Regions from separate parts of the Ruegeria sp. AG1 genome, predicted to be linked through region 1. Evidence: riboswitches for the same ligand, from Rfam matches in the RefSeq annotation. Region 1 holds a riboswitch; each other region holds the start of a gene.
What was found. Region 1 has a riboswitch for cobalamin ahead of nrdH (glutaredoxin-like protein NrdH). Riboswitches for the same ligand answer to the same signal wherever they lie in the genome.

Region 1 (9,881 bases):
CAAGATGCAGCAACTGCGCGACGATCAAATGGCTCATCCCGTCGTGAATCGGACCGTTGATGAAGATGATCCGCTCTTTGAGCAGGCGCGAGAAAATGTCATAGGCGCGCTCCCCCCGGCTGGTCTGCTCAACGACCATGGGCACGAGCGTATTCATATAGGTATCTACTGGATCGAACATTCGGAACCTGCCTGCTTTGCTATGGATTGGGACATTATCCCAACAAGAGTTACCCGAGTCTTAGTGTTGCCACTGGGGGGCTGCAAGGGGGGGCCGGTAAGAACGACCTTGCAAACTGTTCGCAAGATACGGCGGCCCTTGTCTTCAGGTCCCACCTCACAGGGGCCGAAAACGGCGCTTTTTTGTTCACCGCTTCTCTGATCACAGTATTTTGATGCATGCATATGGGCGTAAAAGTGCAAAACAAGTAAATTGGATGTACTTATCCGGAAAGCAGTATATGGCTGGCTCCACCCACAGCGGGATAGTAAGGAACGAAGTTTAGATGGCACTCCCCCAAGTAACCCAGGACATCCCTTCAGCAGAGCTTGACCACATGGTCGAAAACGCGGCTAGGGCGGCGAATTTTCTGAAGGCAATTAGCCACGAAGGGCGTCTTATGATCCTGTGCCATCTGGCGTCGGGCGAGAAATCTGTTACCGAGCTTGAGACCCTGTTGTCCGCACGCCAGGCCGCCGTGTCGCAGCAATTGTCGCGCTTGCGGCTGGAGGGGCTGGTGACGCCCCGCCGCGACGGCAAAGCGATCTATTACCGACTGGCCGATGACAAGCCCCGTCGGATGCTGGAAACCGTCTATGAGCTGTTCTGCAGCGAAAACACAGGGCACTAATAGTTTGCCCGGCAGGCCGCAGGCGTAGACGCAGCGCGACCTCCGGAAAACCGCAAAAGTGCTAGCCTCCTCAGTAAGATACTGCTACCGAAGGCCTGATCGAGCATGAAGGAGAAAAACATGATCCGCGCAATTCTGATTGGCCTGAGCCTATTTGCATTGACCGCCTGCGAAACCGCCAAAGGCGCGGGCAAAGACATCGAAAAAGCGGGCGATGCGATCCAAAACGCAGCCTCGGACGTGCAGGAAAACCTCTGATTTACGCCTTCATCTTGCGGATCGCAGGATGACGCACGCAATATGTTGTTGATGTGGTAGGCTGAACTGGCTATTATGCAAGGACAGGTGCATAGACGCGGCATTGCATCATCTGACGTTAACACGGGGCTCTTTTGCACATGCGAAAGAGCCCCGTTCCCATTCTGACGAGGGGTGGGTGGAAGCCTGCATGAAGCCAGCGAGGGAAAAGGCGTCAGGTGCGCAGACGCGGTCTTTGCATGCGCCCTTGCGGGCAACCCCTGACGCCTTACCCGGACGAAGTTTGTCCTAAGACCACTTCGATCCAGTTGCCTCGGCCCCCGAAGGAACCGCAGCCGTCGCCACAAACTCGAAAGTCGCCGCGACGCACAAAGCCCATTTGAGAAGATGATCCGACGACCCAAGGCACGAAGCCCCAACTCGATGCACCACCCACCGGTAAGCCCTTGCAAATGAATGTCAATCCTAAGATCAACCTTCCCTGCGCAGACCTCCTTGGCCTTTGCATCCCGCCTTCTGATCCGAGGAACTCCAGCGGTGAAACCAATCTTGCATTGCACTCGTTATCGAGCAAGAAAATAGCACTGCAGCATGGAAATCAGACGGGGATAAGTTGTTGATATCTGCCGGGATGGTACTGTGGATAACTGCGGATTTCTCGAAAACCACGTAGGGTTAGAATTGCAAAACTCTTTTCGCTAAATTCTGACCGGAATGTTGCGAATTGCTGCAAGCGCAAAGTGCAACAGACGATAAACTGATCGCAAATTGCAAAAACTGACAACGCCGCGCTGTCTGCAAAACCGAATCGTTCGGACTGAAATAGCGCTAAATTCCCTCCATGATCGCCTGTGCTGTCGAACATATTTGCAAGACGGTTGTCAAAGCGAGACTTGCACCCGGTAATGATCCTTAACCGACGCTTTAAAAACGCCGACCCTACTGACGTCAATCGCGTAGGCAGAGCAGATATGCTCGCAAGAGGTCGACTGGACAAATCCTCCCAACAGAATCTGCGGCATACTGCGGGTAGGATGCCATTCTGAAATGGAGCTTGGACCGGACGGCGAATTTTTCACCGTGCGCGACTCCGCGCTGAAGGTTCGCGAGATCCGAATAACCCGGGCCGAGGAACACGGCGTGTAAACCCGACATATACTGGATCCCGTCGCGAGCGGCGAAATCACCGTCCGGTCCGCCTCCTCCCTGTGGAGACGATCCTTCCGATATTGAGAAGCGTTCCGGCCCAGACGGTTTACCTACTATTCTGTCGCGTTCAAAACCGGGCGACAGTCTGTACCCCCTACAGTCCGGCCGGGCCGGGAACGCTTCAGTTCACCTGACGTTCCAGAACGGTGCTGTAAGTTGTTCCAGTCCGCAGGCTACGGAAATCCGCATAGATTCGCCCATCTTCGTAGCGCGCGTCGATCAAAGCGTTCACGCCAATCGCTGGCTCGGCCGAGCTTTCGACGATCCCGATCTTTCCAGAGCCATCCTGGCTGATGGAACCAGTGGCCTCGTACATCGTCCAGTTATCCATGGCATTGCGCCGCCACATGCTCGGACCCCAGAACGCGTTGTCGTTTTGAACCTGAATCTCGAGCACCCATTCCGACTGGTTAAATCGCGGCGCATCACCGGTAGCCGAATTCGACGGCGAAACTGTAGTCTGGCTGGCCGTCCAAATACCGCGCAGATCAGGCGTGTTTTCGGCAGCAGCGGCAGTACCAAGGGCTAGGCTCGTGGCCAGAGCGGCTGCTCCGGCAGTCATAAATCTGGTCATGGTCTCTTTCTCCCTGAAATCGGTGCCATCTCTGGCTGTGTTCAACAGATTGGGAGGAGTGCGACGGGTTACAACTTTCCTGAAGGAACCTTCATCAAGCGTTCATGCTGTGTTTGATCGTGCAGCCCGCTTTCCGCTCTATACATCCGGCGCCTCACTGGGTAAGGAGTGCCCTTCGACGATCATCCGCGTGTTAGACGCTCTGAGGGTGACCGCAGCATCCCAACGAGCCGAGCCATGAAACAAACACTTCAAGACGCCCTTGATCGCAAAGGGTATGACACGCTGACCCCAGTCCAAACCGCCGTAACTACGCCCGACCTGCAAGGGCGCGACATGTTGGTTTCAGCGCAGACCGGGTCAGGGAAAACCATAGGCTTCGGCCTTGCCATCGCCCCGACCGTTCTGGGCGACGTGGATGTATTCGATGCGGCTGGCGCGCCTTTGGCGCTGGTCATAGCACCAACGCGCGAGTTGGCGATGCAGGTCAAACGCGAACTGGCGTGGCTCTATGCGGATGTAGGCGCGTTCATTGCGTCATGTGTTGGCGGCATGGATATGCGAGACGAGCGGCGAGCGTTGGCTCGCGGTGCGCATATCGTGGTCGCAACGCCGGGCCGTCTCCGCGACCATATCATGCGGGAGTCGATTGACCTAACCGCTGTCCGCGCAGTGGTTCTGGATGAAGCCGACGAAATGCTAGACCTGGGCTTCCGCGAAGATCTTGAGTTCATTCTGGAACAGACGCCCTCCGAGCGTCAGACACTGCTGTTTTCCGCTACGGTTCCTCGCGCCATCGCCTCCCTCGCCGCTCGCTACCAGCGCGATGCCGAGCGCGTCAGCACCGTCAGCGAGCGCACGCAACATGCCGATATCGAATATCGCGCGATGAATGTGGCCCCGCGCGATGGTGAGAACGCAATCATCAACGTGCTGCGCTTCTACGAGGCCCCCAACGCCATTATCTTCTGCAACACTCGCGCCATGGTCAGCCGCCTGACGGCGCGACTGTCGAATCGTGGATTCTCGGTCGTGGCCCTGTCCGGAGAGCTGACGCAAAGCGAACGTTCGAACGCGCTGCAAGCCATGCGCGACGGACGCGCCCGCGTCTGTGTGGCGACCGATGTGGCCGCGCGCGGGATCGACCTGCCGAACCTTGATCTGGTGATCCATGCAGAACTGCCGAACAGCCATGAAACGCTGCTGCACCGCTCGGGCCGAACCGGACGCGCCGGGCGGAAAGGCGTCAGCGCGCTGGTCATACCGCCTGCATCGTTCAAAAAGGCGCAACGCCTGCTGAAATTCGCCAAGCTGACAGCCGATTGGGGGTCTGCACCCTCGGCCGATGAGGTTCAGGCGCAGGACATGCAGCGGATGTTCAGCTCGGACGACTGGACCGTGGATGTCACCGAGGGCGAAAGCGCACTGGTTGATGATCTGGTCTCGCGCTTTTCACCGCAGCAGCTGGCGGCGGCCTATCTGCGTCAATACGGGCGCAAACACTCCGCCCCGGAGGAACTGAGCGACACGCAAGATGCCGCGCCCAAGCCGAACGTGCCCTTTGGCTCAAGCGTGTGGTTTTCGCTGTCGGAGGGACACAACGAAAACGCCTCGCCTCGCTATTTGCTGCCCATGTTGTGCAAGGCGGGCAAGATCACCAAAGACGATATCGGCGCGATCCGCATTGCCGACACCGAAAGCTATATCGAGATTCGCGAAAGCAGCGTTGAAGGTTTCCTGAAGGCCATTGGCCCCGAGATGACGGTCGAAGGCACCAAGACCCTGGTGCAACTGGACGCGCCGCCTGCCTTTGCCGGTGGTGGCCGCAAAGGTCCCAAGCGCGACTTCAAAGGCAAGAAGCGCCACGAACGCCCGGCCCACGCGGCTGAGCCACAGCCCGCAAAACCACGCCGGAAGCCGGCCGAGAAACCCAAGCCCGAAACGCGGCCCAAACGGGATGAGACCCCCTCGGGCGATCAGCACAAGAAACCTGCGCGCCGTCTGAAAGGCCCGCCTCCGCCCAAAGGCAAGCCAAGCAGCAAGAAAAACCGCGCACGTGCGGCTGCGATGAAGGGTGGCAACGCGATGCCCAAGCGGAAAAAGTAGACCGCCTTAGCGCACGTGGCTGGTTGTGCAAGCGAAGAAAATTATTTTCTTCGCCACACCATATATTGACAACACTCCACCACCAACCCCAATATGGTGTTGCTTCGGTTCTTTCGATTCCTGTTGAAAGCTAAGAGGGAAACCGGTGAAAAACCGGCGCTGCCCCCGCAACTGTAAGCGGATAGTTCGGCTGAATACGCCACTGAAAGCGTGCTTTTGGGAAGGCCAGTCCGAACGTCAATCCGCGAGCCAGGAGACCTGCCGCAAGCAAAGAAAGAGAACCGCGAACGGAGGGTTCGGGGGCGTGTTCAGGGGTCATTTTGCCCGCAGCGTCCTCGGCATTCATTAAAAGGACAGAGGACGACATGAGCATTACCGTATATTCCAAACCCGCATGCGTACAATGCACCGCCACCACCCGAGCGCTGGATGCAAAAGGCATCACCTATGACGTCATCGACCTGACCCAGGACGACAGCGCCATGACCCATGTGACCGAGCTGGGTTATCGTCAGGCCCCTGTCGTTGTGGCGGGCAGTGATCACTGGTCGGGTTTCCGCCCGGACATGATCGCCCAACTGGCCTGATCCATGGCCGCGCCGATCCCGGCGCTGGTCTATTTCTCTTCGAAATCCGGAAACACCCACCGCTTTGTCTCGCGGCTGGGCCTGACCTCTTTCCGCATTCCGAACGGGATGGACCCGCTGCCTGACCCCCGACACCCCTATGTGCTGATCAGCCCCACCTACGCCGACGGCGAAGGGCGCGGGGCGGTTCCTAAACAGGTGATCCGGTTTCTGAACGACCCGGACAGACGTGCCGGGATCGTTGGAGTGATCGGCACAGGCAATCGTAATTTCGGTGCGACCTACGCTTTGGCCGGTCGCATCATCGCTCAAAAATGCAACGTTCCGCTGCTCTACACATTCGAGCTGGCCGGAACAGAGACCGACATCGCCCGCGTCCGCGCCGGGCTGGAAAAACTAGGGAGAAACCTATGCTCGACAGCAGCGTAAACGAGCAGGACTATCACGCGTTGAACGCGATGCTGAACCTCTACGATGGTGAGGGGAAGATCCGGTTCGATGCCGACCGAATGGCCGCGCGGCAGTACTTCCTGCAGCATGTGAATCAGAACACCGTGTTCTTCCACTCGCTGGATGAAAAACTCGGGTATCTGGTTTCCGAGGGCTACTACGAAGAGGCCGTTCTGGACCAGTATTCCAAGAACTTCATGCGCAAGATCTGGGACGCGGCCTATGCCAAGAAGTTCCGGTTCCCGACCTTTCTGGGCGCGTTCAAATATTACACCTCATACACGCTGAAAACCCGTGACGGGCAGCGGTTCTTGGAACGCTACGAGGACCGCGTCGTCATGACCGCGCTGGCGCTGGCACGCGGTGATGAGGCGCTGGCCCTGTCTTTCATGGAGGAAATCCTCGACGGTCGTTTCCAGCCCGCCACGCCCACCTTCCTGAACGCCGGGAAAGCCTCACGCGGGGAATTGATCTCATGCTTCCTGCTGCGGCTTGAGGACAACATGGAGAGCATCGGTCGCGGCATCAACTCGGCCCTGCAACTGTCCAAACGTGGTGGAGGCGTAGCGCTGCTGCTGACCAACATCCGCGAGCATGGCGCGCCGATTAAGGGCATTGAGAACCAATCCTCCGGCGTGATCCCGGTAATGAAACTGCTGGAGGACAGCTTTTCCTACGCCAACCAACTGGGTGCGCGGCAAGGCGCGGGTGCGGTGTATCTGAACGCACACCACCCGGACATCATGCGCTTTCTCGACACCAAGCGCGAAAACGCGGATGAGAAAATCCGTATCAAAACGCTGAGCCTTGGCGTGGTGATCCCTGACATCACTTTCGAGCTGGCGAAGAAAAACGCGGATATGTACCTGTTCTCGCCTCATGACGTAGAAAAGGTCTATGGCGTGCCGTTCTCGGAAATCTCGGTGACGGAGAAGTATCACGAGATGGTCGATGACAAGCGAATCCGCAAATCCAAGGTCAATGCGCGTGAGTTCTTCCAGACCATTGCAGAGATTCAGTTCGAATCCGGTTACCCCTACGTGATGTTCGAAGACACGGTGAACCGGATGAACCCCATTGCGGGCCGGATCAACATGTCGAACCTGTGTTCCGAGATTTTGCAGGTCAATGAAGCGTCTGAGTTCAACGATGACCTCAGCTATTCCCATCTGGGCACGGATATCTCCTGCAACCTCGGCTCGCTGAACATTGCCAAGACAATGGATGGCGGTGATCTGGGCCGCACTGTCGGCGCTGCGATCCGCGCGCTGACGGCGGTGTCCGAGATGTCGGCAATCGACTCGGTGCCTTCGGTGCGTCGCGGCAATGATGAAAGCCACGCGATTGGTCTGGGGCAGATGAACCTGCACGGGTTTCTGGCGCGGGAACATATCCACTATGGCTCGCCCGAGGGGGTTGAGTTCACCTCGATCTATTTTGCCACCGTGGCTTATCACGCGATCCGCACGTCATGCGATCTGGCGAAGGAACGCAATGCGTCGTTCAAGGGATTTGAGGACTCCGACTATGCCTCAGGCACCTTCTTCGACAAATACACCACCCGCGACTGGCTGCCTGAAAGCGACAAAGTGAAAGCGCTGTTCGACGGCATGACCCTTCCCACCCGCGACGACTGGGCAGCGTTGAAGGCCGATGTGATGAAACGCGGCCTCTATAACCGCAATCTTCAGGCGGTGCCGCCGACCGGCTCGATCAGCTATATCAACAATTCGACCTCTTCGATCCACCCCATCGTCTCGAAGATCGAAATCCGCAAAGAGGGCAAGATTGGCCGCGTCTACTATCCGGCGGCTTTCATGAGCAATGACAACCTCGAATACTACCGCGATGCCTATGAGATCGGCCCCGAGGCGCTGATCGACACCTATGCAGCGGCGACCGAGCATGTGGATCAGGGGCTGTCGCTGACCCTGTTCTTCCCGGCCGAGGCCACGACCCGCGATATTAACCGCGCGCAGATCTACGCGTGGAAGAAAGGCATCAAAACCATTTATTACGTGCGTCTGCGCCAGGAGGCCCTTGAAGGGACCGAGGTGCAGGGCTGCGTATCCTGCTCGCTGTAAGGGGCTACTGACATGAAAGACATGATCCAAACCAAGATCCCCCGCGCCATCAACTGGAACCGGCTGGAGGATGACAAGGACCTTGAGGTCTGGAACCGCCTGACGGTCAATTTCTGGCTGCCCGAGAAAGTGCCGCTGTCCAACGATATCCAAAGCTGGGCGACGCTGACGGACCATGAAAAGCAGCTGACCATCCGCGTCTTCACCGGCCTGACCCTGCTGGATACGATCCAAAACACGGTCGGTGCCCCTGCCCTGATGCCGGATGCCGTCACTCCGCATGAAGAGGCCGTACTGACCAACATCGCCTTTATGGAGGCGGTACATGCGCGCAGCTATTCCTCGATCTTCTCAACACTGTGTTCGACCAAAGAAATCGACGAGGCGTTCCGCTGGTCCGAAGAGAATCCCCATCTGCAGGCCAAGGCCGAGGCGATCCTGAACACATACGCTCCGGGCAACGATCCGCTGAAACGCAAGATCGCGTCGGTGTTTCTGGAGAGCTTCCTGTTCTATTCCGGGTTCTACCTGCCAATGTACTGGTCCAGCCGCGCCAAGCTGACCAACACCGCCGACCTGATCCGCCTGATCATCCGCGATGAGGCAGTGCATGGTTATTACATCGGCTACAAATTCCAGCGCGGCTACGAGACGCTGTCCGAAGCCGAACAGCAGGAGTTGAAGGACTATGCCTTTGGCTTGATGTTCGAACTTTACGGGATCGAGAACCAATACACCGAGGAACTTTATGACGAGATCGGCTTGACCGAGGATGTGAAAGTCTTCCTCCACTACAACGCCAACAAGGCACTGCAGAACCTCGGGTTCGAAGCCCTTTTCCCGCCGGAAGTGTCCGAAGTGAATCCGGCGATTCTGGCCGCCCTCAGCCCGGACAGCGAGAACCACGACTTCTTCTCGGGCTCTGGCTCCTCTTATGTCATCGGCAAGGCCGTAGCGACCGAGGACGAAGATTGGGATTTCTGATGGCAAAGGACACTCTGACCATCGTTCGGGACTGGCACGAAGCCTTTGACGTGCCGGTCGTGGACGCACCCGCAATCCCCGAGACGCGCGCTCAGATGCGGTTGGCGATCCTCGAAGAGGAAGTCGCGGAGCTGCGCGCAGCGGTGGAGGATGGCAATCTGGTCGAGGTGCTAGATGCCCTGTGTGACATCCAATACGTGCTGGACGGCACCTTTCTGGAATTCGGCCTACACAGTGTCAAACAAGCTGCGATGGAGGAAGTCCACGCCTCGAACATGTCCAAGCTGGGCGCCGATGGGAAACCGGTTCTTCGCGAAGATGGCAAGGTGCTGAAAGGCCCGACCTTCCGCCGGCCCGACCTCGCCCGTTTCCTTGAGGATGGCTAACTCTGCCTTGGCTTAGAAGAACAGCATCGGCCCAAATTAACAGGGCGAGTAAATCCCCGCCCTTTTTCACGTCAACTGATCTTCGACTGGATCAGCTGCAGTTCAGCGGAACCGCAAAGCCCGAGCTACGATCGGATGAGCCCTTGCTGTAGACATCTCCTGCAGGCAGGCAACCGGTAAAGCGTTCGGTTTCTCTACCAAACGCCGCCCCCACAGAGTTATCGACCCGAGTGCTGTTGGAGCGAGTCCGAACGACACCGAATAGGGTGCCGTTCACATTCACCGTGCTCAGATACAGGTTCTGACTGCTTCCCGATAGTTCCACCGCGTTTGCAGGCGACTGACCGCCGTTTTCGATCGCCACACCGGCAATCTTATCGATCCCGACCTTG
Region 2 (9,881 bases), on a different contig from region 1:
CCCGCGGTTTCGGCGTTATATTTTGGTGGCATCAGCCTTGCCTGCGAGCCCTGCGCGGATGCCTATGCAGCGATGTTGGCGCAACATGGCGCGAACTGTGCTGTGATGTTGGACCCCAATATCCGACCCGGTTTCATACAGGATCAGACCCGGTATCGCACGCGGTTGAACCAAATGATCGAACAGGCCGATATCGTCAAAGTCTCGGATGAGGATCTGGACTGGATCATCCCCGGCCCGGAAAGCCACGATCAAAAAGTCCCTTTGCTGCTTCAAGCAGGCCCCTCTGCCGTCATCGTCACCCGCGGAAGTGAGGGCGCTTCAGGTTATCAGGCCAACGGTGCTGTGGTCTCAGTCCCAGTCAAACCGGTGCAAGTTGTGGATACGGTTGGCGCGGGGGACACGTTCAATGCAGGGGTTCTGGCCTCGTTGGAACGGGCAGGCCAGCTGACAAAGCCGGGCTTGAGGTCACTGTCCCCGGATGCGCTACGCGACGCTTTGACCTTGGGCGCAGAGGTGGCTGCCGTCACCGTCTCGCGCGCCGGAGCAAATCCGCCCTGGTCGCATGAATTATAGCCCTACGAAGAGTCCGAGATGAAACGATCCGAAATCAACCGTATCAAGACCGAAGCCCAGGCATTCATCAGTTCATTTGGTGCCGTTCTGCCGCCTTTCGCAGATTGGACACCTGAGCAGATGCGCGGCGCCCAGGCGGACAGTATCCGTGCCCATGGGTTAGGTTGGGATATCACCGACTACGGTCAGGGCAAATTCGATGAGCTTGGGTTGTTTCTGTTCACCCTGCGCAACGGCAACGTGAGCGATCTGAGCCGGGGGCGCGGTATGCTCTATGCCGAAAAGCTGCTGATCTCTCGCGAAAAACAGCTGTCGCCGATGCATCGCCATATCGTCAAAGCCGAAGACATCATCAACCGAGGGGGTGGCGATCTGGTTATGGAAATCTATGCCTCGGACCCCGACGGCGGTATCGACCGCAATACCCCGGTCACCGTTCCCAGCGATGCCTGCCCCGTCACCATAAAGCCCGGAGAGCATCTGCGCCTGAAGCCAGGCCAGAGCGTGACCTTGATGCCCGGCATCTGGCATGCCTTCTGGGCGGAAGGTGCGGATTGCTTGATCGGCGAAGTCTCAACCGTGAATGACGACCGGACGGACAACGTATTTGAAGACCCGATCCCCCGCTTTGCAACAATCGAAGAAGATGCAGTACCGGATTTCCTGTTAGTTGCCGACTACTGACTTCATTTGGAATTTCGCGCTTGCATTTTCTGACTAATTTAGTCAGTTGACGGCCGACCCAGTCAGATTCCTTGGAATCATCGCCCGGTCCCATTTTTGCGACCGAAAGATAACCTGACATGCGAAAATCCCTCGCCGACCTGTTGGCCATGGACGCCGTTGCCAGCCGCTTTGGCTGCGCATTGAAACCGAAACTGAGGCAGGCGATTGAGGCTGATCTCAGCTTTTCCGTCCGCGCTGCATCACCGCGTTCTGAAACACCGGTTGAACCAAACAACCTTCCGCAAAACGTCCACACTTTGGCCGCGAAAGCCCTCGAACCCAAAAGGGAACGCGCATGAAACACTCGGCATCCAACCACACACTGCCCCGCGTCGAATTTGACGGTTTCGAACGCGGTTTGCTGCCTGTCATGCGGCACTTCATCCTCAGCTTCACAGAGCCGGAAACGCAGGCTTGGCAACATGCCTTTTCGGTAGCGACCGAGCGTTGGGGGCGCGATCAGGGGCTTGTTCTGGCGCATCTGGTCTTCAAGATTATCAAGGCCACGCTACGCACCCGCCTTCTGGGTCTGGCCTTCAAAGACCCGCTTTGTGTTGAAACACGGCAAGAACTGACATGTGACGAGCACGCCCTGCTCCGGATGCTGCATCACATGCGCCGCGACGAAACTCCGGCAGCGCGCGATGCCTTGAATGATTTGACCGGAGGCTACCCGGACGCCCATCTGATACAGGCCGGTTTGACCCTGGCCAGCCAGTTCCCGACAAATGGCGTCGGACCGGGCCAAAGCGCGCGCAGGCCAACCCTGCGCGTGGTCCGATAGCGCGATTCCTGCGCTTGACAATAGGAGCGTGAGCAGACTAGCTGCTCTGGATGGTTCCCGACGGCCTGTGCCTTAGGGATGAAAATGGGAATACGGTGCGGCCCAAAGGCCAATGCCGTGACTGCCCCCGCAACTGTAAGCGGAGAGCGACGCCACAAAACCACTGGCCCCTAAGGTCGGGAAGGTTGGCCGAGCAATGACCCGCAAGTCAGGAGACCTGCCATCACAGATTAACCAACCCGGGGCGGGGTGTCCCGGAAGGAGGCTCGATGGCACATCTGCGTGCTGATGCAACTCATGGCTTTTGCCTTCAATCGGCTTTTGTTCAAGTCGGCGACGCGTGCCATGGCTGATCATTTCGTCCTGATATGCGGCACCTGCAAAGGGCCGATCCCTCCGCACGAGGCGAAAGAAGCGCTGGACGGCCAGCTGCCCGAGGGGTTCTCGACACGTCTGATCGACTGTATGGCCGGGTGCGACCGCCCGATGACAGTCGGGCTGCAGGCCAAGGGCAAGGCGCAATATCTGTTTGGCGATATTCAATCCACCGACGATCTGAGGGCTTTGGCGGAGTTCGCCCATCAATTCCGGGACAGCGAGGATGGTTGGACCAGCGCCTCAACCCGTCCTTTGGCGCTCTACACCAAAACCCTGTCGCGCATGCCCTGCCTGCCGCCGGAGGGCACAGCATGAGCTTTCTGATTGCTGAAAACCTGGAATACTACGCCCTGAACGGAGATGTTCTGCTGCGGGACACCTCGTTCACGCTTGAGGAAGGCGCGATATTGGCCGTTGCTGGCCCGAACGGGGCGGGCAAGACGACGTTGCTCAACCTCGTGTGCGGTGTCGCAAAACTGGCGCTGGGCGATGTACGTATTCAGGGTCAAAGCTTGCGGAAACTGTCGTCGCTGGAGCGGGCCCGACGGATTGCCGTTGTCGGCCAGCAAGAAATGCCCGACGGGCGGCTGCAACTGCGCGACTATGTGGCCCTTGGGCAAATCCCGATCAAGGCCGACAAATCCGCCGAAGCTCTTAAGACGGACCTGCAGCGCGTATTAGACACCACCGAACTGTCCCATCTGGCTGGCAAACAGATGGCAAAACTGTCGGGCGGAGAGCGCCAGCGCGCCCATATCGCACGGGCGTTGGCGCAGAACCCCTCGCTGCTGTTTTTGGACGAACCGACCAACCACCTGGATCCGGATGCCAAAGGGCACATGCTGTCTCTGGTGGCCGAGTTGGGTGTGACGGTTGTAATGATCGTCCACGATCTGGTCATGATCCCCGAATTCGCCAGCCACGTCGCCCTGATGAAGAACGCACAGCTTACGGCCTTCGGCCCGGTCGCCGAGGTTCTGACCCCAGACCGCGTGCGCGAGACTTTTGGTGTTGACTATTTGTGTTTCCAGCACGAAGGACGCGTGATCCCCGCGCTGGACATCCGAAAACGAAAGCTTTCGTCTTAACAGGAGAGATTGATGAAACTGAAACTCTTGTCCGCTGCGGTCCTAAGCGCGCTGGCGGGCGGCGCTGCCGCGCAAGAGGTCACCGTCGACAATTGCGGTGAACCTCTGGTGTTCGATAGCAAGCCCGAGCGGATCGTGGTTCATGACATGAACATGACCGACATGGCCTTTGCACTGGGTCTTCAAGACAGCATCGTTGGCCTGACCGGGATCACCGGCTGGTACAAGACCAGCCCCGATTTCGACGCGCAGCGCGGTGACATCCCCGAACTCGCTCCGAAATACCCGACGGTCGAAAACCTCGTCGCGGTCGAACCCGACATGTTCTTCGCCGGTTGGTATTACGGCATGAAACCCGGCGGAGACGTCACCCCTGACACGCTGGAGCCCTTTGGCATCAAGACCATGGTGCTGACCGAAAGCTGCATTCACCTGAACAAAGACCGTCCCGAAGCCAGCATGGACCTGCTGTTTGACGACGTTCTGCGTCTGGGCACGGTCATGCATGTCGAGGACAAGGCGAACGCGCTGGTCTCGGGCTGGAAAGACCAACTGGCCGCGATCGAAGCCAAAACCGCCGATCTGGAAAAACCCCGCGTCTTCCTGCTGGACGGCCCGGCCGATGCGCCCTTTACCGCAGGCAAATATGCCATTCCCGACGCGATGATCGCAGCGGCTGGCGGCGTCAACGTCACCCATGACATGGACACTAGCTGGGGCCGCACCTCGTGGGAGGCTGTCGCCGCCTCGAACCCCGAATTCCTTGTTCTGCTGGACTACCAAACGGGCAATGGCGCGGCAGATACGTTTAAGTTCCTGCAGGAACATCCGGTGATGTCGCAGACCGATGCAGTCAAGAACGAGCGCTGGATCGGCCTGCGCTACGAAGAGCTGACACCGGGACCGGCAAACATCGAAGCGATCCAGAAGATGGCAACGGCGATGCACCGGGGTAACAGCTGAGATGACGAAGACGGGCCAGGCGGTCCTGCTGGGGGCGGTCATTCTGACCGCCCTTTTGCTGCTGTCGACGATCTATGGCACCACCCCGATCCCCTTGGCCGAGGTTTTCACCGCGATTGGGCTGGGGACTGGCGTGACTGAGGGCGACATGTCCCCTCTGCACCGGATCGTCTTTGACCTGCGCCTGCCCCGCGCGTTGTTTGCGGCGGTGATTGGGGCTGGGCTGGGTGTTGTCGGGGTCGTATTGCAGACGACAACGCGCAATGACCTGGCTGACCCGTTTCTCTTTGGCCTCTCGTCCGGGGCTGCTGCTGGTGCCGTTCTCGTCATCACTGTGACAGGCGATGTTCTGGGCATCTGGACCCTGCCGCTTGCGGCCTTTTGCGGAGGCCTGATCGCGTCCGGCATTGTTCTGGCCCTGGTTCAAAGCCTGCGCACCAGCGCGCCGGAAAAACTGATCCTTGCAGGCCTGGCTGTATCCTTCCTGTTTTCGGCCATCACCAACTATCTGATCTTCGCAGGCGACAGCCGCGCCGCGCATTCCGTCATTTTCTGGATGCTAGGCGGCCTTGGTCTTGCCCGGTGGGAGACCTTTCCACTTGTCGTACTGGGGCTAGCCTTGATCCTGGGCTATTCCCTCTATCGCAGCCGCTGGCTCGACGCGCTTCTGACGGGGGATTTCACGGCCTCAACACTGGGTATTCCAGTGCAAGGCCTGCGGTTTCGAATGTTTCTGGTCGCCGCCTTGGCCACGGCCAGCTTTGTATCGGTGGCAGGCGTGATCGGGTTCGTCGGCCTGATGGTTCCGCATATCGCCCGAGGTATCGCCGGAACGCTGCACCGCAATCTGTTGATCACATCTGCCGTCGTCGGTGCCATCCTGTTGACGCTTTCAGACATCCTGTCCCGATTGCTTCTGGCCCCGCAGGAACTGCCGGTGGGGATCGTCACAACTTCGATTGGGTCGCTGTTTGTGTTCCTCTACCTGTTCAAATCCTCACGATCTGACTAGCGTGGCCGTCATCCCAAGTTTTGCCGACGCTCAAGCCAGCTGCCCAGCTCTTTCTCGGCCGAAAAGATGCTCTCACGGTTCAGTATCTGAGAAGTCATGGCCTTTGAAACCGCCCGGACACGCTTGTTGATCGCGATATCGCTGGCATCCACCGGCAAATCGCCCACATCCAGCTTTTCATAGATCGACAGCAGCCGGTTCTGCACCGTCCTCAGGGCCAGCTTACGACGCAGCGCGATGGTCTTGTCGGGCAAACCAAGGGCGAGATCGGATAGGATTGCCAGCTCAACCTCCGTCAGCGCCTCGCCCGAGCGGCTCTGTTCCCGCTGGATCTGGTGGATTTCGCGGTCCACCATGATCTGCGCCTCGATCAGAACGGCGCGCAGGGCCAGATGCATTCGTGAGGGGCTGGCCGTCTTCAAAACATAACCATAGGCGGCCTCTTTCGGAACGATCCGCGCAATGCCGCGCAGATAGGCCTCGTCAGAATAGTTGGACCAAAACAGAATGCGGGTCGCGGGGCGTTCCGACCAAATGGTCCGCGCAGCCTCGATCCCGTTTCGCTCTTTCATGCGCAAGTCCATGACGATGGCTTCAACACAATTCTGTCGGGCCTGCTCTTCCCCTTCCCGGCCGTTCGAGGCGAGGCTCAGGTCGGTCACCTCGGGCAAGGCATCCTGAACCAGCTCCCGCAGGTAGTTCGCGTGCATGGCATCGTCTTCGACCAGCAGAACCTTCATGCCAACACCTCGGTTTTCGGGCATTCAGAAGCCGGCAGGCAGACCGTAATCTCGGTCCCGCCATTGTAGCGGATGTCAAACTGCGCGGCTATCAGCCGGGCGCGGGTGCGCATGTGCGTCAACCCGCCCGAGGCCTGCCGGATTTCAATCGCTCCCATGCTGCGCCCATTGTCCCGCACGCGAAGGCGCAGCCCGTCCTGACATACAATCTCGACCTCGATCCGACTGGCCGAGGCGTGCCGGACCGCGTTGTTGATGGCCTCTTGTGCGATACGGAACAAAGCGATGCGCTTGGTTTGCGGCAGCCGGTCGACCATCCCGCCGGACAGATCACGCACGTCAATCTCGACCCCTTCATCCGGGTCGATCGCGCGTTCAAGATGGGTTCGCACGGCGTGCTGAAAGCCGAACAGCTCCAGCAGCGACGGAATCGAGGTATCGATGATCTCACGCAATCCCTGGATGCAGTTCCTCATACTGCTGCGCAGCCCGTCCAAGTCCTGAGGCGTTTCGCACCGCTCCAAATCCCGGCTGATCCGCGTCATATCGGCCAGAGTCTGATCGTGCAGATCCATCCCTACCCGTTGGCGTTCCAGCTCTAGCGCGTCTGTCAGGCTGAGGGCCCCAAGCCGCAGCCCTTCTTCCCGCGCTTGCACCTCGGTCCGCATGATCGCCTCACGCCGGGCCTGTTCATTCGCACGCAGAGCATAGAAATACGGGGCCAGAATATCCGCAATATTGCGAACCTGTTCGACCGCTTGTTCATCATAGAAATCAAGCTTTTGTGACGAACAGTTCAAGGACCCGATCGTGCGGCCCAGCACTTTCATCGCCACATTCACGCGGCTGCGCATATTGTGTTTGAGGATGGGATCGTAGTCCCCTCCTTCGAACACATATCGCGGGTCCTTCGGGGCGTTTCCGGTCAGCATGTAGTCGCAATCCCCCCGCAGGATATCGCGCACGGGCGAGACCTCGACCGGGGCGCGGGTGCGGCTCCAACTGGTGCGCAGGCCGACCTCATAACTTGTGTTAAGCCGCCCTTCCTCGTCGATCAGGCAGACATCCAGATGGTCAATTTCCAGAATGCGCACAATCTCGGATTTCACTGACCGCAACGCGGATTTGATATCCAGATTGCCCGCCAGATGATTCGAAATCCGTAAATAATAGGCAAGATCGGCCATGTGTTCTCTTTCGCAGCGCCAGCCCGCCGCAACCGGCATGTGCAAGTATATCGACCGGCGGATCAGGTGTCATGCGGGTCGCCGCAGCCTATTTGCGGGAACCCGCAAGGAATGCGCGCGTCCTACTCTTACGCTGTGCGTGCCCTTTAGCGACTTTAGGCACGTCGGCCCCGTCAGGCTGGCACCAAAATCGTGCGGCGCTTGGGCCGCTTTGGGAGGAAAACATGACACTAAAGGCCATATTGCTCGGCGCTGCGGCCGGGTTCATCACCCTGACAGCCCCGGCTGCCGAAGCGGATACATCCGACAAACGCATTGCCCTGTCGAACAACTACGCAGGTAATTCGTGGCGGCAAGCCATGCTGGAAAGCTGGCATAAGAACGGAGATCAGGCCGTCGCGGATGGTGTTGTCGCCGCTGCTGACGCCTTTACGACCTCGGAAAATCAGGCCACTGAACAGGCGGCTCAGATCCAGAACATGATCCTGCAGGGCTATGATGCCATTGTGATCAACGCCGCCTCACCCACCGCAATCAATGGCGCGGTCAAGGCCGCGTGCGATGCGGGTATCACCGTTGTGTCCTTCGACGGCATCGTTCAGGAACCCTGCGCGTGGCGCATTGCGGTCGACTTTCAGCAAATGGGGCGCGAGCAGGTGAAATACCTGGCCGAGCGTTATCCTGATGGCGGCAACCTGCTGGAAATCCGCGGTCTGGCCGGAGTGTTCGTCGATGACGAGATCAGCGCGGGTATTCATGACGAGGTGAAGAACACCAATTTCGAGATCGTGGGCTCGGTCCATGGGGATTGGGCGCAGGATGTGGCGCAGAAGGCCGTCGCCGGTATCCTGCCCAGCCTGCCCGAGATCGTGGGCGTCGTAACCCAGGGTGGTGACGGCTATGGGGCCGCGCAGGCCATCGGGGCCACGGATCGTCCAATGCCGACCATCGTAATGGGCAACCGTCAGGACGAACTTCAGTGGTGGTCAGATGAGCAGGACGCAAACGGGTATCAGACAACCTCTCTGTCGATTGCGCCGGGCGTCAGCACGCTGGCCTTTTGGGTCGCCCAGCAGATTCTGGATGGGCAAGAGGTGCCGAAGGACCTGACCGTGCCGTTCCTGAAAATCGATCAGGCAGATTTGAAGGACGCCCTGAAAACAACGCCCAAGGGCTCGGTCGCCAACGTGGAATACACGCAGGATCAGGCCAAAGACGTCATCGCGTCGGCCCAGTAAGCGCGTGAAGACCGACGAGAATACGGGACCCGGAGCCACCGCCGCTCCGGTCGTCTCTCTGGAGCAGGCCCATCTGTCCTATGGGCCTGTTCTTGCCCTGCGTGGTGCGACGTTGAGCATCAGCGCAGGAGAATGCGTCGGACTGGTCGGCCACAATGGGGCCGGGAAATCCACGCTGGCGAATGTGATCAACGGCCGCCTCACGCAAACTCAGGGCGCCGTTCACCATCGGAACGCAGATCCTGCCCTACGCAACAGTCTAAACGCGCAGAATGCAGGTATTCGTAGCGTGTTTCAGGAGCTGTCGCTCTGCCCGAACCTGACCGTGTTGGAGAACCTGCGTATTCCCTATCGCAACATGCCGCGCAAAGCCTGGCGGCGGGTTGCGCGGCAAAAGATGCTCGACGCGCTGGACCTTGTCTTTCCGGGTCATGGCATCCACGCCCGCGCAACGGTCGGAAACCTGACTATAGCCGAGCGTCAGATGGTCGAGATCGCCATCGCCTTTGCCGACCGCGACCGAGAACCCAGCCTTGTTATTCTGGACGAGCCGACCTCGTCCCTTGACGCCGCCATCGCGCAACAATTGCTGGACCATATCAAACGGTTCTGCGCCAAAGGCGGTGCGGTGCTGTTCATCTCGCACATGATGGGTGAGATTTTCGAAGTCTCGACCCGGATCATCGTCATGAAAGATGGCCAGATCGTTGATGACCAACCTGCCAGCCAATTCACCCGAGCCTCGATCGTGGATGCGATGGGGCATGTCGCGCCAGATGAAGACACCTCGGGCGCCGGGCGGGCAGATCGGACCCTCGGGGCCGAGGTTGTACGGGCGGCAAATGGGCTGAACGCCCGCGCGGGTGAGATTGTCGGGCTGGCCGGGCTTGCAGGTCACGGACAGGCCGAAGCACTAGCGCAAATCTACTTCGACCACGCCCCAAAATGGAAATCCGCGCGCCAGCCCGAGGTGGTCTTTGTCGCCGGAGACCGCGCCCGTGACGGGTTGATGCCGCTCTGGTCGATCATGCGAAACCTCTCGCTGACAACTCTGCCCGAGTTCAGCCAGAAAGTGATGGTGGATCGAAGCGATGAGGCGGACATGGTTCAGACTTGGAAAGACCGTATAGGCATTCGCACAGACAACCTGTTGAACCCGATCCTTTCCCTTTCGGGCGGCAACCAGCAG
Region 3 (9,881 bases), 140 kb from region 1:
AGGACAACCGGTTGATCAGCTTCTGCCACCCCGAGCAGACTGACCAACCGGTTGAGCCCCGCCGTGGCACCGGACCCGGTAAAGATCACCGCGTCTTCTCCCCTCGCGCCAACAAGGCGGGCTATCTCGTCACGCGCTTCGCGACGCAGACGGGTCATGTAAGACCCGCAGAAGGAGGCCTCGGTGTGGCTGTTGGCATAAAATGGCAACACGTGATTGGCCACAAAGTCTTCGACCTGTCGCAACGCGCGACCCGAAGCAACGTAGTCCGCATAGACAAGCGGCACGTCCCCCTGCAGACCCGGGATCAGAACATTCTCTCCGATCAGCCCGTCGCGCAGGTGGGAATTGTGAGTGGTGGAACAAAGATCCGCACGAAATTTGGACAGGGTCATAGCATTGGCTCCTTACTGTAAGTCCAATGTGATCCATCCGAAGTGTGGAAACATTATCGTTCTTTGCGTAGAAATCATAAATTTTGTGTCATATGATTAGACATGAGCCAAAATTTAGATCAAATAGACACTCACATCCTGAGAGAGCTTCAAAAAGACGCCACCCTTTCGCAGCGCGAGCTGGCCGATCGGGTCGGGCTGTCCCAGAACGCGTGTTGGCGCAGGTTGAAAGCGCTGAACGAAAACGGGGTTCTGATCGGGTCAACTGCGCGCATCGCGCGCGAGACTTTGGGGTTGAACCTCGTGGTCTTCGTCATGCTGCGCACCCGACATCATTCAGCCGAGTGGCTGCAGGCGTTTCGCCGCCATGTTCTGACCATTCCCGAGGTTGTGGATTTCCATCGGATCGGCGGTGACTATGACTATCAACTGAAAGTCGTGACCCAGGATATGGCCTCATATGACAAAGTCTACCAACGCCTGATCGAGAAGGTCGAGCTGGACAGCGTGACCTCTTATTTTGCGATGGAAGCGATCGCCGAAGGGCGACCACTCCCGATATGAACTCAGGCCAAACCAAGCATCGCTTTCATGCCGCCGATAAAAGTTGCGTCGTCCAAAGCCTTGCGATTGTCGAGGTATTCAACAGCATCTTCCCCGGCACGATAGCGCAAAGTGTCAGTGTCGTCCGTCACCGCGGCCAAAATGACGTCAGCGACAACACTCGGCGGTGACGTTCGCGATGTCATTTCTTCCGAGCCCCACGTGCTGAACAAGGCCTGCACGACAGGTTGATACTCGGCCATGCTCTCGTCATTGACGAAATCAAACGAGCGGCCACCAAAATCGGTGGCAATCAGACCAGGCTCGACAATCTTGACCTTGATACCAGCCGCAGCAAGTTCGAAGTGCAGCGACTCTGACAAGCCTTCAACCGCGAATTTTGTGCCATGATAGAGCGCTCCAAGAGGGAAGGTAATTTGCCCGCCAATGGAAGAGATATTGACGATGCAGCCGGAACCATTTGCGCGCATATGCGGCAGAACAGCTTTCGTCACAGCCAACAGACCAATCACATTGGTATCGAATTGCCGCCGGATACGCTCCATCGGGAAAGCTTCGAGCGGGCCGTACGCGCCGTATCCCGCGTTGTTCAAAAGAACGTCAATCTGACCAAAGCGTTTAATCCCATCGGCAACTGCGGCTGCAATTGAACCCTCGTCGGTGACGTCAAGACGTGTGACCAGAACATTCTCGAATTGCGTAAGCTCAGCTTCCTTGCTGGGGTTGCGCATGGTGGCAATGACATTCCATCCCTGCCTATGAAACAGTTCGGCCGTAACTCTGCCAATACCAGATGAAGCGCCAGTTATTAGGATAGTCTGTGCCATGGTCATTCTCCGCAATTGTTAGCCTGACCACTAGATAGGTTAGAAAACTGCGATAAGCCTGCCGAATTCTCCTCAATATCTGCCTAATTCTCTGGCCGTCAGGATTCTGGCTAGCACTGACCTCTTGCGCAAAATATGCTGAATGAGGCCGTGGGGATACCATGACACAACATGATTTAGTTGAAAAAATCTGCGAAGCTGTGGGCGGACAGGCAGAAGATGCTGCTTTCTACCCCACTGCACTGGACGGTTTTGGCCTGCTTCATGATGTCAAAACGAAATCAATCGAAGCACAGGTGTATGAACCGGTTGTCTGCCTAGTTCTACAGGGGAAGAAAGAAACACGTATCGGCGATCGCCTTGTTCACTTCGGTGCAGGCGACTCTCTGATCGTCAGCCATTCCCTTCCGGTTTTGGCCGCCGTCACCGAAGCAAATCGGGAAAAGCCCTATGTCGGCCTCGTATTCTCGTTGGACTTGTCCATCTTACGCGGTCTCTACGACGCTGTCGGCTCAGAACCTACTGAAATCGAAACAGTCCAAAGCCTTGCCGCATCAAAAGCCTCGCCCGATCTGATTGACGCTATGACTCGCCTGTTTCACGCCAGTCAAAACCCTACGGATGCAAAAATTCTCGCACCGATGATCAGCCGTGAAATCCACTACCGACTCCTACAGGCAGATCACGGTGGCATGCTGCGGCAAATGCTATGGCGCGACAGTGCCGCCAGCCGTATCGCGCGCGCAATAGACATCATTCGCGCGGATTTTCGAACAGCCCTGCCCGTCTGCGATCTGGCACAAAGCGCTGGGATGAGCGTTTCTGCCTTTCACGCCCATTTCAAAACGGTAACAGCCACCTCACCACTGCAGTACCAAAAAAACCTCAGGCTGCTGGAAGCCCGCAGGCTATTGTCGCACGGTTCGCTCAGTGTGTCGCAGGCGGCTTTTGAGGTTGGCTATGAAAGCCCGACACAGTTTAGTCGGGAATACTCGCGCAAATTCGGAGTGCCACCTCGTCAGGACATCGGGTCAAAATGCATTGCTTAGAAACAAAAAAGGCCGCGCTGAAAGCACGGCCTTTGTAATCTCGAGTGGCAGCGAAGATTAGTTCTTCGCGTAGAATTCGACGACCAGGTTCGGTTCCATCATGACCGGGTAAGGCACATCGCTCAGGCCCGGTGCGCGTACGAAGGTCGCGGACATTTTCGAGTGGTCGGCGTCGATGTAGTCAGGAACATCACGCTCGGCCAGAGCAACAGCTTCCAGAACAACAGCAAGTTGCTTGGACTTGTCACGCACTTCGATCACGTCACCTTCTTTGACACGGTAGGACGGGATGTTGACCCGCTTGCCGTTCACTTTGACGTGGCCGTGGTTCACGAACTGACGTGCAGCAAAAACAGTCGGCACGAACTTGGCGCGGTAAACTACGGCGTCCAGACGGCGCTCCAGCAGACCGATCAGGTTTTCACCGGTGTCGCCTTTTACACGCTCAGCTTCGGCGTAGATGCGACGGAACTGCTTCTCGGTCAGGTCGCCATAGTAGCCTTTCAGCTTCTGCTTGGCGCGCAGCTGCAGACCGAAGTCCGACAGTTTGCCCTTGCGGCGCTGGCCGTGCTGGCCGGGGCCATATTCACGACGGTTGACCGGGGATTTCGGACGACCCCAGATGTTTTCGCCCATCCGGCGGTCGATTTTGTACTTGGCAGACGTGCGTTTGGTCACGGCTGATCTCCTTTAAAGTGGCATTTCAGCTTGATCCGAAAACCGGTTCCCACTTTTCGGGCCGAAATAGCGTCTCCGCTCGGACCGGGCAGTTCCAGTTCAGACCAGGCGTGGTGCCGGTATATAAAGGGCGTTGTCCTCTTGAGGTTTCCCCCATGACAGGCATCCCCTTGCGGGGGCCACCAACACCAATGAAGCCGCGCTTATATCTGCAGAACTGTCAGAGTCAACACGTCCCGACGGCCCTGCTCAAATTTCTTGAAGGGTTTTTAGGCCAGCGGGTTCAACGCCAGCCAGGTAACCAAACCTATGAAAAGTAACCCGGCGCGGATTTTCCTGGAAAGGCCACCACCTTTGCGGTTGGCTGCGGTACACTCTGCAGGTCGGCACCGGCATGTGTTACTTCGCTGATCCAGAAATCCTGATCCCGAGGCGGACAGCCAGTGTTGAACACCAGGGTCGGCCATTGTTCGTCATCTGCTACGATCAAATCTGCCGCAAAGCGTCGCGCCCCATTGGTCAATGTGACCGTACCGCAATACTCGCCCGAGATATCTTGCGGGGCTGAGAACGCGTCGCGGGTGCGCACAGCGGTCGCACCCATATGTCCCAGTTGCTCAAGATTTTGCTCTGCCACTTCGCCCAACACCAGCGCCTGACCACGCCAGGACCATGCGGACCCGACCGCCAAAAAGGCCAAAGGCGCTGCCTCAAGCCCATCAAGCTCGGTTTGATTCCATGAAATGGCTACACGACCGTTATATCCGGCTCTCATATACCTGCTCGCACTTATCAACACCCCACCCAGTACTCAACCCGCTTTATCAGGGGAGATTCCGGCGGAAAAGAGACAGAATTTGAGCAATCACATGAATGTTGCCGAATAGAATCAACTATCCGTGATCGAACCTGTGCTATCCAAACTTCCCGAAGCGCGTATTGGGGCGATAAGTATCTGAGATCAATGCAAATACTTAAAATTCTGAAACCGCAGGCGGCCGCAGCCGTCCTGCAGTTTCAGCATGAGACTTCCCGTTCACACTTCAACTTCGACCTTGCCGATCGGGTTTGAACAGCATGCCAGAATGTAGCCTGCTGCGATGTCATCCTCGGAGATACCGCCGTTGTGAACCATGTGCACCTCACCCGAGGTCTTTTTGACCTTGCAGGTGCCGCAAACGCCAAACGTACAGCCCGAGGCAATGCTCAACCCGACGGCACGTGCGGCGGCCAGAACCGTATCTGTCTCGGCGACTTTAGCAGTGACACCCGAGGTCGCAAACACGATCTCGGCGGCGTTGTCATCGTCAGGAACGATATCATCCAGATCGGGCTGATCCGCTTCGGTCTCAACCGGAGCTCCAAAGCTTTCCTGATGATAGTTGTCCATGTCAAAGCCAAGACCCGACAGAGCGTCCCGAACAGCTTGCATGAACGGCTCCGGACCGCAGCAATAGACCTCACGATCCAGATAGTCTGGGGCCATGAGGCCCAGCATCAGCTGGTTGAACTGACCCTGGTAGCCGGTCCAGGGGCTGTAACGATCCGCTTCCTCTACGACGAACTTCAGATCCAGACCCGGCGTCCGACTTGCCATCTGCTCCAACCGTTGGCGGAAGATGATCTCGGACGGGCGCTTGGCGCAATTGATGAAGACTACATCCAGATCGCGGCCTTCGTCCCACATGCAAGTTGTCATCGACATCATAGGCGTGATGCCCGACCCCGCCGAGACGAACAGATACTTGGCGGCGACGCTTTCAGCATTGGTGAACGGACCCGCCGGGCCAATTGCCCGCATCCGCATACCCGGCTTCAGATTGTCCAGCATCCAACGAGTACCGATGCTGTCCGGCTGCGCCTTGGCCGTGATCGTAATGGATCGCGGACGTGATGGGGATGACGAGATCGTATAGGTCCGATGCACAACGCCTCCCGGCTGCCCCGGTGCCGGAATCTCGAGCGTCAGGAACTGACCCGGATGGTAGGCAAACAAAGCCCCGGACGGGGCGCGGAACGTAAAGCTGGCGGTGTTTGGCGTCTCGGGCACGACCGAGACGCATTCCAGCCTCTCATCATCCTGCCAGATCGAGGCAACAGCGTTCAGGTCTTTCATCTCCGTCACTCCGCCGCCATCGTGTTGGGCGCAAAGTGACGCGCCAAAGCGCTGCAATACCAATCAGTGAATTGCAGAACACCGGATTCCTGGACCCCCGAATACGGCCCCGGCACATAGGCCGGACTGTTGATGCCCATCTGGTTGTCTTCCACCACGCGGCGATCTTCATCATTGGTGGCCATCCAGACCTCAGTCAGGCGCTTGACGTCATAATCGACCCCTTCGATCGCATCCTTGGTGACCAGCCACTTCGTGGTGACTTCGGTCTCGGTCGGGCTGACCGGAGTGACGCGGAAGACAATCGAGTGATCGGCCAGGAAGTGGTTCCATGTGCTGGGATAGTGGAACTTCAGCAACGTCCCCGCATCGGCAAAGGGCGCGCGGCCCAGAAAGCGGCGCACCGCAGATTTGCCGTCCAGAGTGTAGCTTTCCGCCCCTTCCTTAAGCGGCATCCGCGCCAGACGGTATTGCCCGTCATCATGCAGATAGAACTGCGACGGCATCCCTGCAGCCTCGCAACGGTCGAAGTGAGCTTGCATGAAGGCCGGGGTTTCACCCCCTTCAATACCGGTTACCGAGGGATCATCAGGGAAGGTCCGGCACAGCGAAGGGTGGTTGCCGCCGCAGTGATAGCACTCGCGGTTGTTTTCCCAAACAAGCTTCCAGTTGCCCTTTTCGATGATCGTGCTTTCAAAGGCGACCTTGGCGTTGTTCAAATCATGCGGCTCCAGATAGGGCCGTGCTTTATTGGCGAAGGTGTCGAAATCGGGGGCTACATCTGCAAGACAGATATAGACCAGCCCGGCCAGTTCCCGGCAGTGGACGGTTTTCAGCCCGTGTTGTTTGGGGTCGAAATCAGGCCCCATATCACGCGCCCACAGCAATGAGCCGTCAAGCTCATAGGTCCACTGGTGATAGGGGCAGACCAGTTTGGGCGAGTTCCCCTTGGCCGCTTTGCAGATGATCGACCCGCGATGGCGGCAGGTGTTGTGGAAGGCCCGGATCTGATTGTCCGCACCGCGCACGATGATCACGCGGTATGCGCCCACAGTGTAGGTTACATAGTCGCCTGTTTTCACCAGTTCACATGCCGGAATGGCAAATAGCCAGTCGCGGTAGTGGATGGCCTCAAGATCGGCCTGAAATACATCTGGATCTGTATAGAATGCCTGTTCAAGGGCATAGGCCGGGTTTCGACGCGCCAACAGGCTTTGAACGTTGCTCACTTCTGGCTCTCCTGCCGCGCCCCGCGGCTTAGCTTGGGCAGATGACATCAGAGGCCAGTCCGGAGCCGTGCGAGGATCACGTCCGAAACTTGTGCCCCCACCGCCACCCGCGGTTTGACATATATGCAAGGCTGGTTTCCGGACTTGAAAGGGGCTTACGCCCGGTTTCGACACCTTCCCGGGATCCTCGTCCCAGTGGTTACCTGTCGAACCTGACCTTCCTTACCGTTGCGGGGGCAGCGCCGGAATTGCACCGGCTTCCCAATTCTCTGCCGCCTGAGAACCAAACAGCAGCACCTCACACGCGCAACCTACTCGGGGATGGATTCGTGGCTGAAAGCCTTGCGACATTTCCAAAAACAAAACAGACATGGCCAGCAAAAACTGGCACCTGAGACAGAGAAGCATTTTCATCCCGGAATCAGACGCATGCCACGCCGCGCATTGCTGACGACCCTACCTTTTGATCCAGATCAGCGCAGACAACTTGATTCATGTTGCAATCTCGGAATGATACAAGTGGGCCTTTCCTTTGCTAAGGCTCTCACGCCGAAGGATTTCTGATCAAACATGGCCCTTCGGCGCGCATCGCAAAAAAGGGGAGGAGTCACATGGAAAGCTCCGTTTCTGATGAGGTGATGGCAAGGCTTCCGTTCTGGGTGACCCCTCCGGGAGAGACCGACGGCTTTCTAATCGTTGTCGGATTGTTTCTGGTCATGGTGCTGCTTGGGTTCGGCGCGCTGTATTTTACGGTGCAGGCCATTCCCGACCGAATGGCGGCAGGCGCGCACAAGGTTCAGATGCAGTTGGTCGGCGTTCTTGGATTGATTTCGCTATTCACTTTGAACAATGCTTTCTGGGTCGCAGCCATTTTGATCGCGGCCGTGCCTTTGCACGAAATACTTCCCCTAAATCCGGAAACGGACACCGCGGAGAGCTCCGATGCTTGAGCTGATATTCTCTGCGCTAATTACTGTCGTTCCGGACTACCTGTATCGTCGCTACAGGCAGGGCAAGCGATGGGGCCACGAAATCACCCTGTTCAATATATGGTATGAATTGCGGTGGGGCTTGACGGCCTGCGCGATTCTGGCGGTCACGCTGATCACGGTGATCTTCTATTTTCACCCCTCAACGCGGAATGTTTCTGCCGCATTTCGCACAATAACTATTCTTTCCGATCGCGCAGGGCGGGTTGCCGAAGTCTACGTTGCCAATAACGACAGAGTGAAAGCTGGCGAGGCTATTTTCCGACTGGATACCACCCGGCAGGAGGCTGCAGCACAAACAGCGCAGCGTCGAATCGCAGAGATTGAGGCCGCTTTGGGCCTAGCCGCAACAGACATTGCCAGCGCGACAGCGCGGGTTCAGGCCGCCGAGGCCGATCTTGCACAGGCCACGCGGGATTTGGAACGCCGGCTGGAGCTTGCGGAGCGAAACAACACCGTCGTCAGCGAACAAGAATTGGAACGTCTGGAAACGGCCATGTCGGCTGCCGAAAGTCAGCGCGCAGCCACACTTGCCGCTCTGGACGGGGCCAAACTGCGCCAGACCACGCTTTTGCCCGCGCAACTTGAAACCGCACGCGCCGCCTTGACAGAGGCAGAGACCGAGATCTCAAAGTCGACCGTGTTTGCCGAAGTCGATGGAACAGTCCTGCAATTCCTGCTCAAGCCCGGCGACGTCGTGAACCCCATTCTGCGGCCCGCCGGAATTCTGGTCCCCGACGTGACGGGTCAAGGGCGTTTCATCGCGGCCTTCGGTCAGATTTCAGCAAGCGTTCTGAAACCCGGCATGTTGGTCGAGATCACCTGCGCCTCCAAACCTCTTACGATTATTCCGATGATCGTTGATGACGTTCAGGGCGCGATTGCTGCAGGGCAATTCCGACCGGGTGATACCTTGCTTGATCAGCAGGATCGCGCCCGTCCCGGTACGGTGACCGCCTTCCTTGCACCGATTTTTCCAAAACATCTTGATGGCATTCCACCCGGAAGCTCCTGCGTTGGTGTGGCCTACACCAGCCGCGCGAAAGAGATTGATGCCGGTGAAATCAGGGGCTTTTCGGCCCTTGTGGCCCGGATCGTGGATGGCATGGGAATAGCAAACGCCATCGTTCTGCGCGCGCAGGCTATTCTGCTGCCAGTCAAAACGCTGGTTTTCAATTAACACCAGCCAGAGAGGGCAAATTCAGCCATGACATGCGAGGCCAGCTACATTTGTAGTTTTCTGTCCGTATTCTTCTGGGACCTGATTTATCTGTCACCGATCCTAGTGTTTTTGTTGGTCGTGATCTGCGTACTGGGGATATTAATGGGTCGGATCGAAGGCTGGCCCGCCGGACCTAGCCTCTACCATGCCTTCATTAATGCCACCACGGTCGGCTATGGCGACATCAGACCACATAAACCCGCTGGCAGGTTTCTCTCGGTCATCAACGCGCTCACTGGCTTGATCCTAATGGGGATCATTGTCGGTATTGGCGTCCATGCCGTCGAGGCTGCAATGTCGATAACACTGTCTGGCGCCCGCGGCGTTCCAGCGTTCACCTGACTCATCTGGCGACGTTTTGAGCTCAGGGTGACAAACAGCATTCACTCGTGCTGCGATGTGTCCCAAAGATGCGCATGCATGAAGGGGTCGATCGCAATCGCCTTGCCCCCCAGCTTTTCAACCGATCCTGCAGTGAGCTCAAGCACCATCCATGCCTCTGGGATCGTCAGAAGGTTCGGATATGGCGTCTCTTTGTCGGTCGGAACAAACCCGAATAAGGGGTAGAATGTCGGTACGCCCAACACAAAGACAGCGTCTGTTCCAATAGATCTCAAGTGGTTGATGCTGGTCTCCATCATCTCTCTGCCAACACCTAGGCCTTGATGTTCGGGTAAGACACCGCAGGGCGCCAGAAGATAGCAATTAACGTCCGGGTGGTCCTCGAAGACAAACGGGGTGAACATGACATTGCCCGCGATCTGCCCGTCACGCCTCAAACTGATTGAAATCGTTTCCGGATGCTCAAGGAG

Region 2: linked by a shared signal. The riboswitch ahead of ACR0B5_RS15645 (DUF1636 family protein) and the one ahead of nrdH (glutaredoxin-like protein NrdH) in region 1 are both predicted to bind cobalamin.
Region 3: linked by a shared signal. The riboswitch ahead of ACR0B5_RS00475 (aromatic ring-hydroxylating oxygenase subunit alpha) and the one ahead of nrdH (glutaredoxin-like protein NrdH) in region 1 are both predicted to bind cobalamin.

Annotation. Positions count from the first base shown of each region.
Region 1 is NZ_JBQFYU010000001.1:239,606-249,486, reverse strand. Features, by position in the region: gene ACR0B5_RS01225 (ATP-dependent Clp protease proteolytic subunit) at 1-181, opposite strand, end outside; gene ACR0B5_RS01220 (ArsR/SmtB family transcription factor) at 507-851, shown strand; gene ACR0B5_RS01215 (entericidin A/B family lipoprotein) at 972-1,109, shown strand; gene ACR0B5_RS01210 (hypothetical protein) at 1,708-1,974, opposite strand; gene ACR0B5_RS01205 (hypothetical protein) at 2,440-2,892, opposite strand; gene ACR0B5_RS01200 (DEAD/DEAH box helicase) at 3,130-4,998, shown strand; cobalamin riboswitch at 5,087-5,278, shown strand; gene nrdH (glutaredoxin-like protein NrdH) at 5,364-5,585, shown strand; gene nrdI (class Ib ribonucleoside-diphosphate reductase assembly flavoprotein NrdI) at 5,601-6,014, shown strand; gene nrdE (class 1b ribonucleoside-diphosphate reductase subunit alpha) at 5,996-8,119, shown strand; gene nrdF (class 1b ribonucleoside-diphosphate reductase subunit beta) at 8,132-9,103, shown strand; gene ACR0B5_RS01175 (nucleoside triphosphate pyrophosphohydrolase family protein) at 9,103-9,489, shown strand; gene ACR0B5_RS01170 (hypothetical protein) at 9,581-9,881, opposite strand, start outside.
Region 2 is NZ_JBQFYU010000010.1:41,723-51,603, forward strand. Features, by position in the region: gene ACR0B5_RS15625 (carbohydrate kinase family protein) at 1-576, shown strand, start outside; gene ACR0B5_RS15630 (D-lyxose/D-mannose family sugar isomerase) at 595-1,260, shown strand; gene ACR0B5_RS15635 (hypothetical protein) at 1,380-1,601, shown strand; gene ACR0B5_RS15640 (hypothetical protein) at 1,598-2,086, shown strand; cobalamin riboswitch at 2,122-2,325, shown strand; gene ACR0B5_RS15645 (DUF1636 family protein) at 2,375-2,779, shown strand; gene ACR0B5_RS15650 (ABC transporter ATP-binding protein) at 2,776-3,552, shown strand; gene ACR0B5_RS15655 (ABC transporter substrate-binding protein) at 3,565-4,515, shown strand; gene ACR0B5_RS15660 (iron ABC transporter permease) at 4,517-5,527, shown strand; gene ACR0B5_RS15665 (response regulator transcription factor) at 5,536-6,291, opposite strand; gene ACR0B5_RS15670 (GAF domain-containing sensor histidine kinase) at 6,264-7,454, opposite strand; gene ACR0B5_RS15675 (substrate-binding domain-containing protein) at 7,679-8,692, shown strand; gene ACR0B5_RS15680 (sugar ABC transporter ATP-binding protein) at 8,697-9,881, shown strand, end outside.
Region 3 is NZ_JBQFYU010000001.1:104,165-114,045, reverse strand. Features, by position in the region: gene ACR0B5_RS00510 (aminotransferase class V-fold PLP-dependent enzyme) at 1-395, opposite strand, end outside; gene ACR0B5_RS00505 (Lrp/AsnC family transcriptional regulator) at 498-959, shown strand; gene ACR0B5_RS00500 (SDR family oxidoreductase) at 962-1,786, opposite strand; gene ACR0B5_RS00495 (AraC family transcriptional regulator) at 1,948-2,835, shown strand; gene rpsD (30S ribosomal protein S4) at 2,893-3,513, opposite strand; gene ACR0B5_RS00485 (hypothetical protein) at 3,821-4,288, opposite strand; gene ACR0B5_RS00480 (FAD-binding oxidoreductase) at 4,550-5,629, opposite strand; gene ACR0B5_RS00475 (aromatic ring-hydroxylating oxygenase subunit alpha) at 5,635-6,906, opposite strand; cobalamin riboswitch at 6,971-7,174, opposite strand; gene ACR0B5_RS00470 (hypothetical protein) at 7,470-7,808, shown strand; gene ACR0B5_RS00465 (HlyD family secretion protein) at 7,801-9,027, shown strand; gene ACR0B5_RS00460 (potassium channel family protein) at 9,055-9,411, shown strand; gene ACR0B5_RS00455 (GNAT family N-acetyltransferase) at 9,453-9,881, opposite strand, start outside.